Regions from separate parts of the Paenibacillus canaveralius genome, predicted to be linked through region 1. Evidence: predicted binding sites of a transcription regulator. Region 1 holds the regulator's gene; each other region holds the start of a gene.
What was found. Region 1 encodes Rex, which represses fermentation and respiration genes when NADH is low (regulators of the CRP and FNR family bind a similar motif). Its sites were predicted from a motif close to TTGTGAAATATTTCACAA; they were not measured.
Positions count from the first base shown of each region.

Region 1 (5,741 bases):
CCCGGTCAATTTTAAAGCGTCCGTTCTCAAAGGCCGCAGCCACTACCTGTGCCTCCGCAAGTTCGAGAACCGCATCTCCATGCAGGAGTTCGACACGGGCAAGGAGGATGCCATTACGGCCGCACAGATGGTCGTTTGGCTGAGTCAGACGCAGACGGGCGACGAAGAGGAGCTGCATTTCGGAAACAAGGGCGCCGCTTTCTGGCATACCGTATCGAGCGATGCGGAGTCGTGTCAGAACCGGCACTGCCCATGGTTCAAAAAGTGCTTTTATCACCGTGCTCGCCATGACGCCAACAATTCGGACGTTGTCATTACGAACCACTCGCTGCTGTTCACGGATATGAAGGCCGAGAACCGTGTGCTGCCGGCTTATAAGCACCTCGTCCTGGATGAGGCCCATCATTTCGAAGAGGTAGCCAGCAAGCATTTGGGTAAGGAGCTTCATTATCTGGGACTGACCAATCAGCTCCTCTGGCTGTTCAAAGACAGCCGGAACGGGCAGTTGCCGGCTCTCCGGACGAAGCTGCAGCGCTATGACGACGACTATCGCGCGGCTACCTGGATGAACGGCATCGACAACCTTTTCCCGAAAACGCTGCTGATCAAGGAAGCTTGGGATTTACTCTGTGAAAAGTTTTACGAGCTGCTCCAGACGAATTCCGAGCCCGGCCAGATCGATCCCGGTTCTCTGGTGATGCGTTTGAAGAAAGAGTCGCTCCCGCCGAACTGGAGCGATTTTACGGATCTGGAAGAGATATTGGAACAGCATATTCAGGATGTGTACAAATCCGTCGATTCGCTCGCTCAGGATTTGAAGGAAGTCCAGGAAGAATACGACGTCCAGAGCTTCGTAACCGATCTCGGCGGGGTTGCGAAGGAACTGCAGGCTGCCAAGGAGACGCTCCGCTTCTTTATGAAGATGGCGGACGACAACTTCGTGTATTGGGTGGAAGCGGGGACATACAACAAGAGCCGTTCGATCAATCTGATCTCCGTGCCGATGGACGTCAGCCCCCTGATCCGCGAACATTTCTTTGACAACAAGGAGAGCGTGATTCTCACCTCGGCTACCCTGTCGGTGAATAAATCGTTCCAGTATTCGGCGGATCAGCTCGGGCTGAAACTGCCTGCTGAAGAAGAGAAGAATCCGAAGCTGAAGACCGTCCAGCTTCCGTCCCCGTTCCAGTACCGGCAGCAGGCGCTTGTGTGCATTCCGCGGGATTTTCCGATGTTAAAAGGCCGCAGCGGCGAGGAGGAGTTCCTCAAAGCGCTGACGGAGTCGCTTACGGATGTGGCCGTGGCCACACGGGGCAGGATGCTCGTTCTGTTCACTTCGAACCGGATGCTGAAGCAGGCCCACGCGGTTCTGAAAGAAAATCTCCGTCCGCAGGGGATTCATGTGCTCGGTCAAGGGGTGGACACCGGCAACCGCAGCAAGCTGACCCGGCTTTTCCAAGAGCATAAAGCATGTGTTCTGCTGGGCACGAGCTCGTTCTGGGAAGGGGTGGACATTCCCGGAGAAGCTCTGACGTGTCTGGCGATCGTACGGCTGCCTTTCCAGCCGCCGAATCATCCGCTGGTCGAAGCGAAGAGCGAAAACCTGAAAAAACGGAATCAGAACCCGTTCATGAAGCTGTCGGTGCCTCAGGCCGTCATACGGTTCAAGCAGGGGTTCGGCCGGCTCGTACGCAGAGCTTCGGACAAAGGCATTGTGCTGATCTACGATACGCGTGTCATCGAGACACAGTACGGCAAGCACTTTCTCTACTCTCTGCCGGGGCCGAAGATTGAACATATGCCTGTAGAGCGCATCGTACCGAGAATTCAGGAATGGATGGGAGAGAACTCGCTTGAAGTCACCTAAAATATCCGAGGCAGTCGTAAAACGGCTGCCGATCTATCTGCGTTTTCTTAACGAACTGTCGAAGAAAAACGTATTAACGGTTTCGTCCCAGGATCTGGGACAGAAGCTGAATCTGAATCCGGCCCAAATCCGCAAAGATTTGGCTTACTTCGGTGAATTTGGAAAGAAGGGGATCGGCTACGATGTAACCTATCTTATCGAGAAGATCCGCCAGATTTTGAAGCTTGACCGCCAAATACCGGTTGCCCTCGTGGGAGCCGGTAACCTGGGCCGGGCGCTGTGCAACTATAACATCTATTTGCGTGATCAGATGAAAATAACGGCGATTTTCGATTCGTCGCCGGACAAGATCGGCCAGGTTATCAATAACATGAGCGTTCTGCCCATGGAGCATCTGGCCGATGTTATCCGGGATTCCAGCATTCGAATCGGCATCATAACCGTTCCGGCGCCGGAAGCGCAAAACGTCGCAAACCAGTTCGTGAAGGCGGGCATCGAAGCGATTCTGAATTTCGCTCCGTCCATTTTGAAAGTACCGGAAGAAATCCGTGTGCATCATGCGGACTTTACGGCAGAGCTCCAGAGCTTGGCCTATTACCTTCCTGAATAAACAAGTGAGGGTCTAGTCTTAAAAACCAGAAAAACCGCTATATGGGCCGTTTGGGCCGTATGGCGGTTTTTTAATGGAATCCAATTTTAATTTATACGAAGAACTTAAACAACACGGTATAGAGCACATAAGACAGAATGATGCTGATCGGAATCGTAATGATCCAGGTAACGACCATGCGTGTTACCGTACCCCACTTCACCTCATGAAACCGGAGTACGGAACCGGAACCGATGATGGCGGAGGAAATTACGTGAGTAGTCGAAAGCGGCATCCCCATATGCGTGGAAGTCTGAATCACGATGGAGGAAGTCAAATCCGAAGCGAATCCGTTGATCGGCTCGATTTTGATCAAGTTTTTGGAGATCGTCTTGATGATCTTCCAGCCTCCGATCGAAGTTCCGAGACCCATAGCGGTCGCAGCCGCGATTTTGACCCATAACGGCACGTCCATGGTTGTCTGGGCTCCGGCAGCGACGAGTCCGAATACGATAATGCCCATCGCTTTCTGGGCGTCATTTCCCCCGTGGGAGAAGGACAGCAGCCAGGCGGACAGAATCTGGAAGAACTTGAACACGCGGTTCAGCTTCGAGCGGGATTTGTTGCCCGTCAGAATAACGAGGTATTTGATGATCGTCATGATGATATAGCCGGCTACAAACGCGACTATCGGTGAAAGCACCAGAATCAGTACGATCTTGCCGAGACCGCCCCATTTGACGAAGTCGGCTCCCGCCCCGGCCAGCACGGCTCCGACAATGGACCCGATGAGCGTATGGGAGGAAGAGGAGGGAATGGCATAATACCAGGTAACCAGGTTCCAGATAATGGCGGAAAGCAGGGCCGCGATGACGATAAATTCACCGTGGTTGATCTTGGACGGATCCGCGATCCCGCTGCCGATCGTCTTCGCCACTTCCGAAGAATACAGGGCGCCGACGAAGTTCAGACATGCGGCGGATATAATGGCCACTTTAGGACTCATTGCGCGCGTAGAGATCGAAGTCGCTACCGCATTCGCCGTATCGTGGAAACCGTTAATGAAGTCAAAGGCAAGGGCGAGAAAAACGATCGCAATCAAGGTAATAAGAACTGTTGTCGTCATGAAATCCTCCTAAACTGCTGGGCTTACGAGTAGCGCAGCACGACGCTTTCCAAGATGTTGGCAACGTCTTCACATGCATCGGTGGTCTGTTCGAGACGTTCATAAAGTTCTTTGAGCTTGAAATCCTCGTAAGGATCGCGTTTGGTAATGAAAATCTCACGGATGCCTTCGCGCATCAGGCGGTCGGCTTCGTTCTCAAGCGCATTGATTTCTACCGTATGTTGAGGAATCTGCATGTACTTCTTTTTGGAAAGAAGCTTGAAAGCATCGAGCATATGTTGGCAGCTGGACACGATCACGGCGGAGAATTCCTGCATAACCTTGTCCGTCTGGCTGATGTTGAGATAATCAAAACGTGCCGCAGTCGCTTCAATGCCGTCCAGTACGTCGTCGAGTTTGGAAGCCAGCTCCATAATATCTTCACGGTCAAGCGGAGTGATAAAGACTTTGTTCAGCTCTTTAAAGATTTCGTGGGTGATCTGGTCGCCCTTACTCTCGATGTCTTTGATCATCTGGAAAAAGTTTTCCGGAATTTTATCTCCCATCATCGCGTTTCTGAACATCTGGGATGCATGGAGTGTGTTTTCTGCCGCCCGAATGAGCAGGTTTAAAAAATCGACGTCTCCTCTTTTACTGCTAAAAAGCGATGCCATTACGGTTCCTCCTAGTGATTCGATTGTAAAGATTCCGTGAAGTTAAGTTTAATGTATGTAGAATTTTGTAGCTTAAACTCACAAACTTAAAAATATCATAACATTTCCCCAGAAAGCAATCACTGGTTGAGCGTTTTTTCAATTGTTTGCTCGGCTTGATTTTAAACAGGTGACGTTGTACATTGAAAAGATAAGAATAACTGCCGATTTCGGCACTTTATACGGAATGAGGGCTATCCCATGAAAAAAACGATTATCATAAACGGCTTGTTCGTAACGGGGGACGCATCCGCGCCCGTCATCGAAGGCTGTATGGTTATGGAAGGAAATCAGCTTACATATATAGGAAAGGATGCGCCGCATCCGCTTGAAACTTACGATGAAGTCATCCGCGGGGACCGCAAGCTTTACATGCCCGGTCTCGTCAATACGCACGGCCATGCGGCGATGACACTGCTGCGCGGCTACGGAGATGATCTTGCCCTCCAGGTTTGGCTGGAGGAGAAAATGTGGCCGATGGAAGGCAAGTTCACGGCGCAGGACGTGCGTTACGGAACGCTTCTGGCCATCCTCGAAATGATCAAAGGCGGAACGACGACATTTGTCGACATGTACGACCATATGAACGAAGTGGCCCAGGCGGTTTCCGACTCCGGTATGCGGGCACGCCTGACGCGCGGTGTCATCGGACTTTGTCCGGCCGACGTTCAGGAGGCCAAGCTCCGGGAAGCCGTCGCTTTCGCCAAGGATTGGAACGGCGCAGCGAACGGACGTATTACGACAATGATGGCCCCGCACGCACCTTACACGTGTCCGCCGGATTACATTGAACGTTTTGTCCAGGCCGCACACGATTTGGACCTGCCTATTCATACCCATATGTCCGAGACGCTAAAAGAAGTGGAAGCCAACGCGGAGCAGTACGGCGCACGGCCTGTCGAGCATCTGGAAAAGCTGGGCGTTTTCACGCGGCCGACGCTCGTGGCGCACGGCGTTCATTTAACGGATGAAGAGATCGCCGTTCTTGCCAAATACAACGTCGGGGTTTCGCACAACCCGGGGAGCAACCTTAAGCTTGCGAGCGGTGTCGCCCGTGTGCCGGAGCTGCTCAAAGCCGGCATAAACGTGTCACTGGGCACGGACGGAGCGGCCAGCAACAACAACCTCGACATGTTCGAGGAAATGCGGCTTGCCGCCCTGATCCATAAAGGCGTATCCGGCGATCCGATCGCCGTGCCGGCGGCCGCCGCTTTAACCATGGGCACATCGATGGGCGCGCGCTCCATCTGGCTTGACGATATCGGTACGCTCCAGCCGGGGATGAAAGCCGACTTTATCGCGCTCGATATCGACCAGCCTCATTTTCTGCCTCGTACGGATTATGTTTCCCATATCGTCTATTCGGCATCCGCCCATGATGTGGTAGATGTGTGCGTGGACGGCAGCTGGATCGTACGGGGCCGCGAATGCCTGACGCTTGACGAAGAGAAAATCAAACGGGAATTC
Region 1 covers NZ_JBDFMM010000001.1:1,955,591-1,961,331, forward strand. Annotated here, with positions in the region: gene dinG (ATP-dependent DNA helicase DinG) at 1-1,867, shown strand, start outside; gene ABC395_RS09250 (redox-sensing transcriptional repressor Rex) at 1,854-2,477, shown strand; gene ABC395_RS09255 (inorganic phosphate transporter) at 2,569-3,582, opposite strand; gene ABC395_RS09260 (DUF47 domain-containing protein) at 3,606-4,235, opposite strand; gene ABC395_RS09265 (amidohydrolase) at 4,476-5,741, shown strand, end outside.

Region 2 (5,741 bases), 2.1 Mb from region 1:
CCCGGTCTGCCCGCTCAGATTCTGCCGTAGAAAGCGTCCCGGTATACTTCGGCCAGCTCGCTGACGAGCGGCATTTTCGGATTGGCGGTCGTGCACTGGTCTTCGAACGCTTTGTCCGCCAAATAGTCGACGCGGCTTTCGAAGTCGTCGGCGTCGAAGCCGAGTTCCTTGAACGAAGCGGGAATGCCCAGCTTCTTGTTCAGCTCGCGGATGGCGTCGATAAGGCTCTTCACGCCTTCCTCCGTAGTTGCGGCCGGAAGCCCCAGGAACCGGGCGATCTCGGCATAGCGTTCGTCGGCGCAGTAGTGCGAGTATTTCGGGAACGAAGCGTATTTCGTCGGCTTCGCCGCATTATACCGGATGACGTAAGGCATCAGGATCGCGTTGGTCCGGCCGTGCGCCGTTCCGTACTGTCCGCCCCACTTGTGCGCCAGACTGTGGTTGATGCCCAGGAAGGCGTTCGCAAAGGCCATACCGGCGATCGTGGACGCGTTGTGCATTTTCTCCCTCGCCAGCTTGTCGCCCGTCGCATGGGACTCTTCCAGGTTGCGGAAGACGAGCTTGATGGCCTGGAGACACAGTCCGTCCGTATAGTCGTTTGCCATGACGGAGACGTAGGCTTCGATCGCGTGGGTCAGCACATCCATGCCGGTGTCGGCCACGGCCGTTTTCGGAAGCGAGTATACGAATTCGGGATCCACGATAGCCACGTCCGGCGTCAGCTCGTAATCGGCGAGCGGATATTTCGTGTGGCCGTTCTGCTTATCCGTGATGACAGCGAACGAAGTCACTTCGGAACCTGTTCCCGAAGTCGTCGGAATGGCAACGAACTTCGCCTTTTTGCCGAGCTTCGGATATTTGAACGTCCGCTTGCGAATGTCCATGAACTTCTGCTTCAGCGAATGGAACGTGACATCGGGGTACTCGTAGAACAGCCACATCGCTTTGGCCGCATCCATCGGCGATCCGCCGCCGAGTGCCACAATGCAGTCCGGCTGGAAGGCGTTCATCATGGCCGTGCCGCGTTCAACGGTATCGACCGAAGGGTCCGGCTCGACATCGCTGAAAACTTCGACGGCAACCGGCATTCTGCGCTGGCGCAAATAATGTTCCACACGTTCCACGTAGCCCAGCTTCACCATCATCGGGTCCGTCACGATCAGAATCCGGGTGATGTCCGGCATTTTGGCCAGGTACTGGGTGGCGTTTCTCTCGAAATAAATTTTTTCGGGCACTTTAAACCACTGCATATTCACCGTCCGATGTGCGACTTTTTTGACATTGATCAAGTTGACTGCCGTTACGTTCGAAGAAGTGGAATTGCGTCCGTACGAACCGCAGCCGAGTGTCAGCGAGGGGATATTGGCGTTGTAGATATCCCCGATCGCCCCGTGAGTCGAAGGCGCGTTCACGATAATGCGGCAGGTCGGCAGCTCCTTGGCGAAAGCCGCGATCACTCCGTCGTCATTGGAATGGATGACCGAGGTATGGCCGAGACCGCCGAATGCGGCTATCTCCGCCGCCCGGGCAATGCCCGCCTGAGCCGTGGCGGCCGTGTAGCAGGCCAGCACGGGGCTCAGCTTCTCGGCGGACAGCGGGTAAGCCGGACCGACGCCGTCGAGCTCGGCGATCAGGATCTTCGTCCCGGCGGGAACCTCGAAGCCGGCCATTTCGGCGATCCGTACCGCCGGCTGACCCACGATCGCCGCGTTCACGGCGCATCCGGCGTTCATGCCGAACTGGGACAGCTTCTTCGTTTCCTTGGCGCTCAGGAAGTGACAGCCCTGCGCCTTCAGCATCGCTTTGGCTTCCGCCGCGATCGCCTCGTCCAGAATAACGGCCTGCTCGGATGCGCAGATCATGCCGTTGTCAAACGTCTTCGAGAGGATCAGATCCGTGACCGCCTGGCGCAGGTCCGCGGTTCTCTCGATGAAGCACGGCACGTTGCCCGGACCAACTCCGAGCGCGGGTTTGCCGGCGCTGTAGGCGGATTTGACCATGCCCGAGCCGCCGGTAGCGAGAATCAGGGCCACTCCCTCGTGGTGCATAAGCTCGTGCGTCGCTTCCATGGATGGCTTTTCCACCCACTGGATGCAATCCTGCGGAGCCCCGTGGCTGACGGCCGCTTCATATAGAACGCGGGCCGCTTCGGAGCTGCATTTCTGCGCCGACGGATGGAAGGCGAAAATAATCGGATTCCGCGTTTTTATCGCGATCAGCGCTTTAAACATCGTCGTCGAGGTCGGATTCGTGACCGGGGTGACCCCCGCGATAATTCCCACCGGTTCGGCGATGGAGGTGAGCCCGGTCGTCGCGTCTTCGTCGATTACGCCGACCGTTTTGTCGTACTTCACGGAGTTATGAATATACTCCGTCGCGAACAAGTTCTTGATGATCTTGTCTTCATACACGCCCCGGCCCGTTTCTTCCACCGCAAGCTTGGCGAGGTACATATGCCGGTCTACCCCCGCCAGCGCCATCTCCTGGACGATCCGGTCGATCCGGGCCTGATCCAGTCCTTCAAATGCGGCCTGCGCTTTTTTCGCTTTCTGCACCAGCCGGTCTACCTGTTCTTTGGCCGCCCCGCCGGGTTTCAAAGACTCCTTTTCCTGTACAGCCATCTCTCCGCCTCCTCTGTTCTATCTACACCCTCATTATAGGACTTTGTGAATTTTTTCACTATGACATTTCTCACAGACAAAACATCTGCCGCGCATTATGGTGAAGACAGGAAACACGCGCGCGCTTTACCATCATCCGCAGGACCCGACAGGAGGAAATGACGATGAGCACAATGACCGTGGAACGTCTGCCGTATGCCGCCATGGACCCCGGCAGCCAGTTGTCCGACGCCCTATATTATTTGAAGCAGCAGCATGAATTTCTGGAGGCCGATCTGCTGGAGCTGCAAATGCTCGCACGCGGAATCGGAGCCGCCGGAAGCCGGGATACGCTCAAAGCCGATTTAAATCAGCTGAAGATACGCGCCGAACGGTTCTTGAAATTTTTCCAGCAGTACCAGCAGGATGAACAGGAGACGCTTTTCCCTATCGTGGATTTGTATACGGGCGACAAAATGGGCCCTACCGCCGTTATGAAGCAGGAATACAACATGGCCGTGCATAACCTGCGCCTGTTCTTCCAGGCATTCAAAGAAGACAGCCAGACCCTTGATCCCCTGTGCGCCAAGCGTTCGGTATCCCACGTGCTCCAGTCGTGCTTCATTCTTCTTGAGCATATGCGCAAAGAGAAAGAATGGGTGTTCCCCCTTGCCGAGCAGATGCTGACGGATATCGAACAGTTTTATTCGTAGAAAAGGGATCTGCGGCATAGCCGGACCGGTCGTAAAGCGAATCCGAACGCGGGGTTCCGTGCAAACCGGCCGCAAATGAACCGCCTTATCCCCTTATCAAAACCGGAGCCCCATTATGGATGGGACTCCGGTTTTTTACGTCCTTTTTTCTATAAAAGGAAGGTTTGCGTTGAGTGCGGACAGGCGTGGTAAACAACATTGTACGGAAAGTGTGATTTTTATCATATATGATTTACGTCATATCCGGTATACTGGAAGCAGAAGTCAAAGAGGAGGGAAGCCATCATGAACACCGGCACAAATCCCGTTTACTATACGAATCCCCGCAATACCGCTGCTTTTAAGACGGAAAATTTGCAGAAACTGACGGATATTATGCATGAGCAGAAGCTCCAACCCGGCGCCTATCTGTTTTGGGAAGGCGATACGGCTGACAAGCTTTATTTCATAAAAAACGGCCGGGTACGCGCTACGAAGTCTACGGACGAAGGCAAGGATCTCGTGCTTTACTTATACCAGCAGGGCGATCTCATCGGAATGATCGATCCCTACGACGACACGAAGCATTGGTACAGCGCGGAAGTGCTGGAAGAAACCACGATCGGCGTGGCCCATAAGAAAGACGTGGAAATGCTAATCTGGCAGAGCGGCGAGTTCGCCCTGGAATTCATGCGCTGGATGGGGCTCAGCCACCGGATGACGCAGACGAAATACCGCGATATGATGCTCTACGGCAAACCCGGAGCCCTGTGCTCCACCATCATCCGACTGTCGAACACATACGGCCGTCCGGAAGCGGACGGAGCGATCCGCATTACGAAGAAGCTCACCCACTCCGAGCTGTCGGATATGATCGGCTCGACCCGCGAAAGCGTCAACCGTATGTTCAGCGACCTGCGCAAAGCTCAAGCGATTGAAATGGATAACGGCTATATCGTGATCCGCGATCTGAATTATTTAAAGGGCATTTGCCACTGTGAAAACTGCCCCATAGAAGTGTGCCGGATGTAAACCGGCACACTTTTTTTGTTTGTACCGGATATGGCGGCTCACCGTGCGGAAAGTACGGAATTCCTGTGGCTTCCGGTTCCGGGAGCGGTTGCGGGAGCGGTTGCGGGAGGCGGTTCCCTGCAGCATAACGCAGACTTATGGCATTGAACCGAGTTCCCGTAAGGGATTCGTGAAAGGTGCCAGGAGTATCCACACCTGTATCCGCAGCTGTATCCGCACCCCGCTTCGCCGGAACCTCGTAAAAAAACTCCCTGAGTTCGAACTCAGGGAGTTTTTGCGCTTGCAGCCTGGCGTCTGCGTATGTTTAAAGCCGTCCGCTCAACCGTTTCGCAGGCGAGATGAAGTAATACAGCAGCCCGACAAACACGGCGCCGCCGACAATGTTTCCGAGCGTCACCGGAATCATGTTATGGAACCATCCGGCCAGTGTTACCGTTTCGGGGTGCGGGAGGACCAGGGCCAGCCCCAGCACGGTCATGTTCGCCACGCTGTGCTCGTACCCCGATGCGATAAAGCCGTACAGCATCCAGAAGATAAGGATGAGCTTTGCCGTGTCCTCTTTGGCTCTCGTGGATGTCCAGATCGCCAGACAGACGAACCAGTTACAAAGAATTCCCCGGAAAAACAACTGCACAGGGTCCATGGCCATTTTTTTGGCGGCAATGGTCATTAACAAATGGTCCGGTTTAATATTGGCGAACACTCCTGCACCGACGACCAGCAGAACAAGAACCATCGCTCCCGCCAAATTTCCCAGGTAGCACCAGAACCAGTTGACGAGCGTATCCTTCCAGGTGACTTTGCGCGAAAGGGTTCCGATGGTGAAATACATGTTGTTTCCCGTAAAAAGCTCCGAGCCGGCAAAAATGACCAGCGTGAGCGCGACTCCGAAAGACAGCCCCATAACCGTCGTCGTGACGGGCGACTTTGCGGCGAATAACGGCGCTCCTACGGAAAAGATAAGGACGATGCCGAGTCCTACGTAAGCACCGGCCAGACCGGCCGCCGTCAGGTAGCGGATAAGGCTGTCGGAGAGAAAATTCTTTTTCTGCAGGGCCGCGGCAGCCATTTTTTCCACGGTTTCAGTAAACATTATGCGTCATCTCCTCGCGGGTTGAAAACGGGTTGAGCCGGACAGTGAACATTCCGGTTAAGCGTGCTGTACGGAATAGCCTGAGGGGCGAGGGCCGGAAAAGGCTAGTTCAGCCCGATCCAGACATGCTCCCCGTCGACCTTTACCGGATAGGTTTTTACCTGCCCCGTATCGGGCGCCTGCACTTTACCGTCCAGCAGGTTGATTTTCCAGTCATACAGAGGATCGTACAGCAGGTCCCCCGATACCATCCCTTCGCAGAGAGGGCCTCCCTTGCGGTGAGGACTCCGGTTCTGAAGTGCGAAAAGGCGGCCGTCCGTCAAG
Region 2 covers NZ_JBDFMM010000001.1:4,016,947-4,022,687, forward strand. Annotated here, with positions in the region: gene adhE (bifunctional acetaldehyde-CoA/alcohol dehydrogenase) at 15-2,621, opposite strand; gene ABC395_RS18165 (hemerythrin domain-containing protein) at 2,786-3,313, shown strand; gene ABC395_RS18170 (Crp/Fnr family transcriptional regulator) at 3,599-4,324, shown strand; gene ABC395_RS18175 (formate/nitrite transporter family protein) at 4,629-5,417, opposite strand; gene nirD (nitrite reductase small subunit NirD) at 5,522-5,741, opposite strand, start outside.
Region 2: adhE (bifunctional acetaldehyde-CoA/alcohol dehydrogenase) is a predicted target of Rex. The motif match lies at 2,665-2,682, and genes of this name have one in related genera.

Region 3 (5,741 bases), 580 kb from region 1:
CGGTCCGGCAGCTTCGGCGGCCTCATCCAGATGGGGACGGGCACGGCCCAGCTGCAGGCCGTCGTGATTCAGCAGCTCTGGATTTACGGGGCACTCGTCGTGCTTGCCCTCGCGGGCGGCCTCGCGCTGAACATTCCCGTGATGCGCCGTACGCTCCAGCCGCTGAACAAAATGGTCGAGGCCGTCGAACAGACCGACGCCGGCAACCTGAACGAACGATTTCCCGAGACGCAGGGTCAACTCGAGATCGACTCCCTCGCGAAATCGTTCAACGGCATGCTCCAGCGCCTGGAGACTTCTTTCATCGCGGAGCGCGATGCGAAAGAACAGATGCGGCGCTTCATCGCCGACGCCTCCCACGAGCTGCGCACACCGCTGACTTCGATCCACGGTTTTCTCGAGGTGCTGCTCCGCGGGGCGGCGGACAACCCGAAGCAGCTCTATGCCGCTTTGACGAGCATGCACGGCGAATCGACCCGCATCAAAAAGCTGGTCGAGGATCTGCTTACGCTGGCCAAGCTCGACCGGGCTCCCCAGCTTGGGCTGACGGACACGCGGCTGGACCGGCTTCTTCTGGAGATGGAACCCCATCTCCGGATGCTGGCGGGCACCCGGACGGTTCATATCGACCTGACGGCAGGCGTTCGGGGCACCTTCGATCCCGACAAAATGAAACAGGTGGTCCTGAACCTGTTTCATAACGCGGTCCAGCATACCGATCCGGAGACCGGCGTCATCACGGTCATTTTATCCGCCGACAAGGACGGGATCTCGCTGAAGGTGAAAGATAACGGTCCGGGAATTCCCGAAGAGCACGCGGCTCATGTATTTGAGCGCTTTTACCGCAGCGACTCCTCCAGAACCCGCAAGCACGGCGGAGCCGGACTCGGGCTGTCGATCACGAAATCGATCGTCGAAGCCCACGGCGGTGCGATCTCCGTCCGGAGCCGGGAAGGCGCCGGCTCGACGTTCATTCTCGCCTTCCCCGAAACCGGTGAAAACAACGGCGCAAACATGGTAAAATAAACGGGACAAACAGAAAGGCGGAGAAGCGATGGTATACGCGTTTACGATTCAGCCCGGCATTTACCACGCCTTCGAAGACGAGGCGGAGCAGATTGAACAGTGCAGGGAATGGGGCCTGCTGTCCGGTAAGGCAACCAAGACCAAGGCCTTTTTTTATAAGGGAAACGGCTTGAACGTTCCCTGCACCATCGTCGGATACACCGACAAGATGACGGCTGTCATCGAATTTGACAACAAGCAGCAGCACTGCATCCATCCTTCCTACCTGAAGGAAATGCAGGCGGCGAATTACGGGCAGCGGCAGTGGTCCGCAGGCGAAGCCCCTCCCGAAGCCGGTGCTCCGGAAGGAAGCGGGCCGTCCGGGAGCGTAGAGCCCCCAGCCGAAACTGCGGCGGACGTGGCCTTCGGGACTCCGGCAGATGCCGTGCAGGAAGCCCGGCCGGCCGCAGACGAGGCACCGGCGCCAGGGACGGAGTCCGTATCGGGGCAGACCGAACCGGCCGAGCCGGACAAACCCGCTAGTGCAACCGCGGCCGCCGATGCGCCTAAAGCGAAGGCGAAGAAAGAAAAAGCGCCTAAGCTTCAGCTTCCCGAAGGAAAAGTGAAGATGACCGCCACGGTACAGGATTTCACGACGGTTCCCAATCATTTTTCCGATAACGACGATGAGGTTATCATTTACGAGAATGTGGCCATTGCGGAACCGGAAACGGAAATCGGCACCGCCTGGTCCAGCCACAGCGCAACGCTGAAAAAGCTGGAGCTCGAAGTCGGTGATACGATCACGTTCGAGGCCAAAATCGTGGCCAAGAAGCTGACCCGTTATCCCGTGCCGTACAAAATCAACAATCCCGCTAAAATCCAGAAAGAGCAGGATTAGCGGACCACCCGATTGTTATGGGTGAGGTTACCGTTACGGTTTTCGGTTTTCGGTTTTCGGTTTTCGGTTTTCGGTTTTCGGTTTTCGGTTTTCGGTTTTCGGTTTTCGGTCACGGCCTGTTCCGAGTTTCGGTTTGTTCCTCCAGATTCAAATGGCGGGTTGGCCCACATCTCTAACACTTTGTTCGGAGTTCCAACAGCCTTGCAAGATGAACCGGGCAGTTTCCTGTTCCCGGGTTTCCGCCTCTAACGACTCTTGTAACCGAAGGCCGCATAAAGATCCATGTACACAAAAAAGCTCCGTCCGGAAGCACCATTCGTGCTTCCGGGCGGAGCTTCTTTTATAAGATGCCCGTCAACATTTCGTCAACCTTTCTTCACCGTTTACTCACAGGTATTGTGAAAATAATCACAGCTAAATATGTAAGATAAACATATAAGGTTTTAGGTTAAGTAATCTAGGGTCTCGTTTTATATTTAATTCCCGGGGCGGTGAAAGCATGAATCCGTTTAAACGGCAGGAGAAACGGCTGATGATCCTTATGTTCGTCGTAGCCGCCGTTATGCTGCTCTCCTTTCTGCGCAGATTGCTTGCATAACCTTGCCTTACGTTTAGCGAGAACAAGAATATCCCAGGGGGAGTTGGTGCATCGTGTTTCATTATGATCCTGTGCTGTACAGCCGTATACTCACCGAAGTGACACTCGCGTTTCACATTATTTTCGCGACTATCGGTGTCGGTGTTCCGGTGATGATCGCTCTGGCCGAATGGACGGGCATCCGCAAGAACGACCGGTACTACACACTGCTGGCCCGCCGCTGGGCGCGCGGCTTCGTCATCACGGTCGCCATCGGCGTTGTGACCGGAACGGCCATCGGCCTCCAGCTCAGCCTGCTTTGGCCGAGCTTTATGGAAATCGCCGGCCAGGCCATCGCGCTGCCGTTGTTTATGGAGACGTTCGCTTTCTTCGTCGAAGCGATTTTCCTCGGCATTTATTTGTATACCTGGGACCGGTTCAAACCGAAACGGCATCTCATGCTGCTCATCCCGGTTGCAATCGGCTCTTCCGCTTCGGCTTTTTTCATTACGACCGTCAATGCGTTTATGAACACGCCGCAGGGCTTTACGCTTGAAAACGGCAAAATCACGAACGTGGACCCCATCGCGGCCATGTTCAATCCGGCGACGCCCACGAAAGTCTCCCACGTCCTCGCTTCGGCTTACATGACATGCGCGTTCATTCTCGCGGCCATAGCGGCCTTCTCGCTGCTGCGTCGCAAAGGAGACCGGCTTTACGCCAAGAAGGCGCTCAAGCTCACGATAACCGCAGGTCTTGTGTTCGCGCTGGCAACGGCCGCGATCGGCGACCTCTCGGGGAAATTCCTGGCGGCGTATCAGCCCGAAAAACTGGCGGCCGCCGAATGGCATTTCGAGACACAGACCAAAGCTCCTCTTGTATACGGCGGTATATTAACGGAAGACAAGGAAATCAAATACGGGCTGAAAATCCCGTTCGCCCTGAGCATTCTCGCCGGCAGCAATCCCGATTTTGAAGTCAAAGGGCTGGATCAGATTCCCGACGAGCTGGAGCCTCCGCTCTACGTTCATTACTTCTTCGACGGCATGGTTACCATCGGCATGTTCACCATCGTGATCGCGGCTCTCTACCTGTGGCTCAGCCGCAGCAAACGCGCCTCGAAGCCCGCTCCGCGCTGGCTGCTCCGGGTGATCGTCGCCTGCGGACCGCTCTCCATGATCGGCATCTGGCTCGGCTGGTTCTACGCCGAAGTAGGCCGGCAGCCGTGGATTCTCCGCGGCTATATGAAAGTGGCCGAAGCCGCCACAACGTCGGCCCACGTCGACACGATGCTGCTCCTGTTCTGTCTGCTCTATCTCGTCTTGGGGCTTACCGCGATTAAAGTGCTGTCCAAGCTGTTCAAAAACAACGACGTTGCGGATGAATTGATCGCATTCGGCGTTTTCGAGAAAAGGGGGCCGCTGGAATGAATCTGGAGCTGCTCGGCATCACCGTTCTGTGGGTGTTTCTGTTCGGGTACCTGATCGTGGCTTCCATCGATTTCGGAGCCGGTTTTTTCAGCTACTATTCCGTCATTACAGGCAGTAAAAATATTACGCACCGCATCATCGAGCGCTATCTTTCTCCCGTTTGGGAAGTTACCAACGTATTTCTTATTTTCTTCTATATCGGCCTGGTCGGATTTTTCCCCGAAACAGCCCGTTATTATGGCACGGCGCTGCTCGTCCCCGGCTCTTTGGCGCTGATTCTTCTCGCTTTGCGGGGTTCCTACTACGCATTCAGCACGTACGGGTCCAAAGACAACCAGTGGTACATGCTCATCTACGGAGCTACCGGGCTGCTGATTCCCGCCGCGTTATCGACCGTGCTGGCCATTTCGGAAGGCGGCCTGATCGTGGAGACGGACGGCGCCATCACACTGGACTGGAGCGCTCTCCTGGGCAGCGTCTACACCTGGTCGGTCGTGCTGCTCGCTATCGTCAGCGTGCTGTACATCTCCGCCATGTTCCTCGCCTACTATGCGCATAAAGCGAAGGACAAGGCCGCTTTTGAAATCGTACGCGGGTATGCGCTTTTCTGGAGCGCTCCGACCATTCTGGCCAGCGTGCTCGTCTTTTTCGCGATCTCCCGGCACAATCCCGAACATTTCACCAAAATGCTCGATCTCGCCTGGATGTTCGTCATCTCGTTTCTCTGCTTTCTGATAGCCGTCTACGCCGTCTGGAAAAAAAGACATCTGGGACTCGGCTTCACCTTCGTCCTGCTTCAGTTCGCGTTTGCCTTTTTCGGGTACGGGGCCTCCCATCTGCCTTACATTCTGTATCCGTACATTACGATTCATGAAAATTTCACCAATCCCGCCATGGGCACGGCGCTTATTGTCGCTTTTATCGCCGGTCTGCTGATCCTCATACCTTCGCTTGTTCTGCTTATGAGACTGTTCCTGTTCGATGCCAGCTATGTTCAAGGAAACCGGGATAAGAAAGGATGAAGCCACCTTGGAACACTTTATGATCATGTATGCTCCTCCGATTGTCGTTGCGATCTCGCTGCTCTTCCTGTTTTTATGGGCGCCCCGCACCAAAGATGTCACGGACGAGCCGGAAAGTGAGCAAGGGCGGCGGATGCGCTGAACCTCCCTGTCTAACCCGTATCGATCCGCCGTTCCCTTCTTTATAATCAGCCAAAAAATAATCAGCAAAAAAGGTGATTCCCGCAGAGAATCGCCTTTTTTATTTTACCTGCCGCTTACATGGTGATAATTTGCAGAAAACGATCATAAACTAGTATGTAAGAATACATGACCGAAGGAGGTGCCGCCCCATGTATTACGAAGAAGATCGCGAACCGTTCGAAGACGATGCCGTAGACGACGAGAAGGAAGAATAGGCATTTCTTGTGCCGCCCTGCGAATGTATCGCCCCGTTTCTTCTTTCCACGCTCCCCCGTTTGATGGTGCAACATCGCACTTCTGTACCGATACCCGCGTGTCCCCAAATCATTTAGTCTGACGGGAATCATTCTCCCGCGGATGACTCGACAATCCCTTCTTCCCGCATTCTTCCACACGGCAAAAAAGCCCGTTCTCCGCAAACGGAAACGAGCTTATTTTTGTTAATTGTTTAACGAAAAAATCCGCCCCGTAACCGAGGCGGACTTTTTATGGTAAGCGGACTTTGCCTGCTATTCTTTGTCTCCGTTCAGGTAAACCGCTTTGCCGGTTTTCGCGGATTCGTAGATCGCTTCAAGAATCTCCGACACGACAAGCGCCTGTTCCGGTGTAACTACCGGCTCTGT
Region 3 covers NZ_JBDFMM010000001.1:1,378,144-1,383,884, reverse strand. Annotated here, with positions in the region: gene ABC395_RS06395 (sensor histidine kinase) at 1-1,026, shown strand, start outside; gene ABC395_RS06390 (hypothetical protein) at 1,055-1,906, shown strand; gene ABC395_RS06385 (cytochrome ubiquinol oxidase subunit I) at 2,558-3,913, shown strand; gene ABC395_RS06380 (cytochrome d ubiquinol oxidase subunit II) at 3,910-4,935, shown strand; gene cydS (cytochrome bd oxidase small subunit CydS family protein) at 4,943-5,077, shown strand; gene ABC395_RS06370 (Gfo/Idh/MocA family protein) at 5,628-5,741, opposite strand, start outside.
Region 3: ABC395_RS06385 (cytochrome ubiquinol oxidase subunit I) is a predicted target of Rex. The motif match lies at 2,303-2,320, and genes of this name have one in related genera.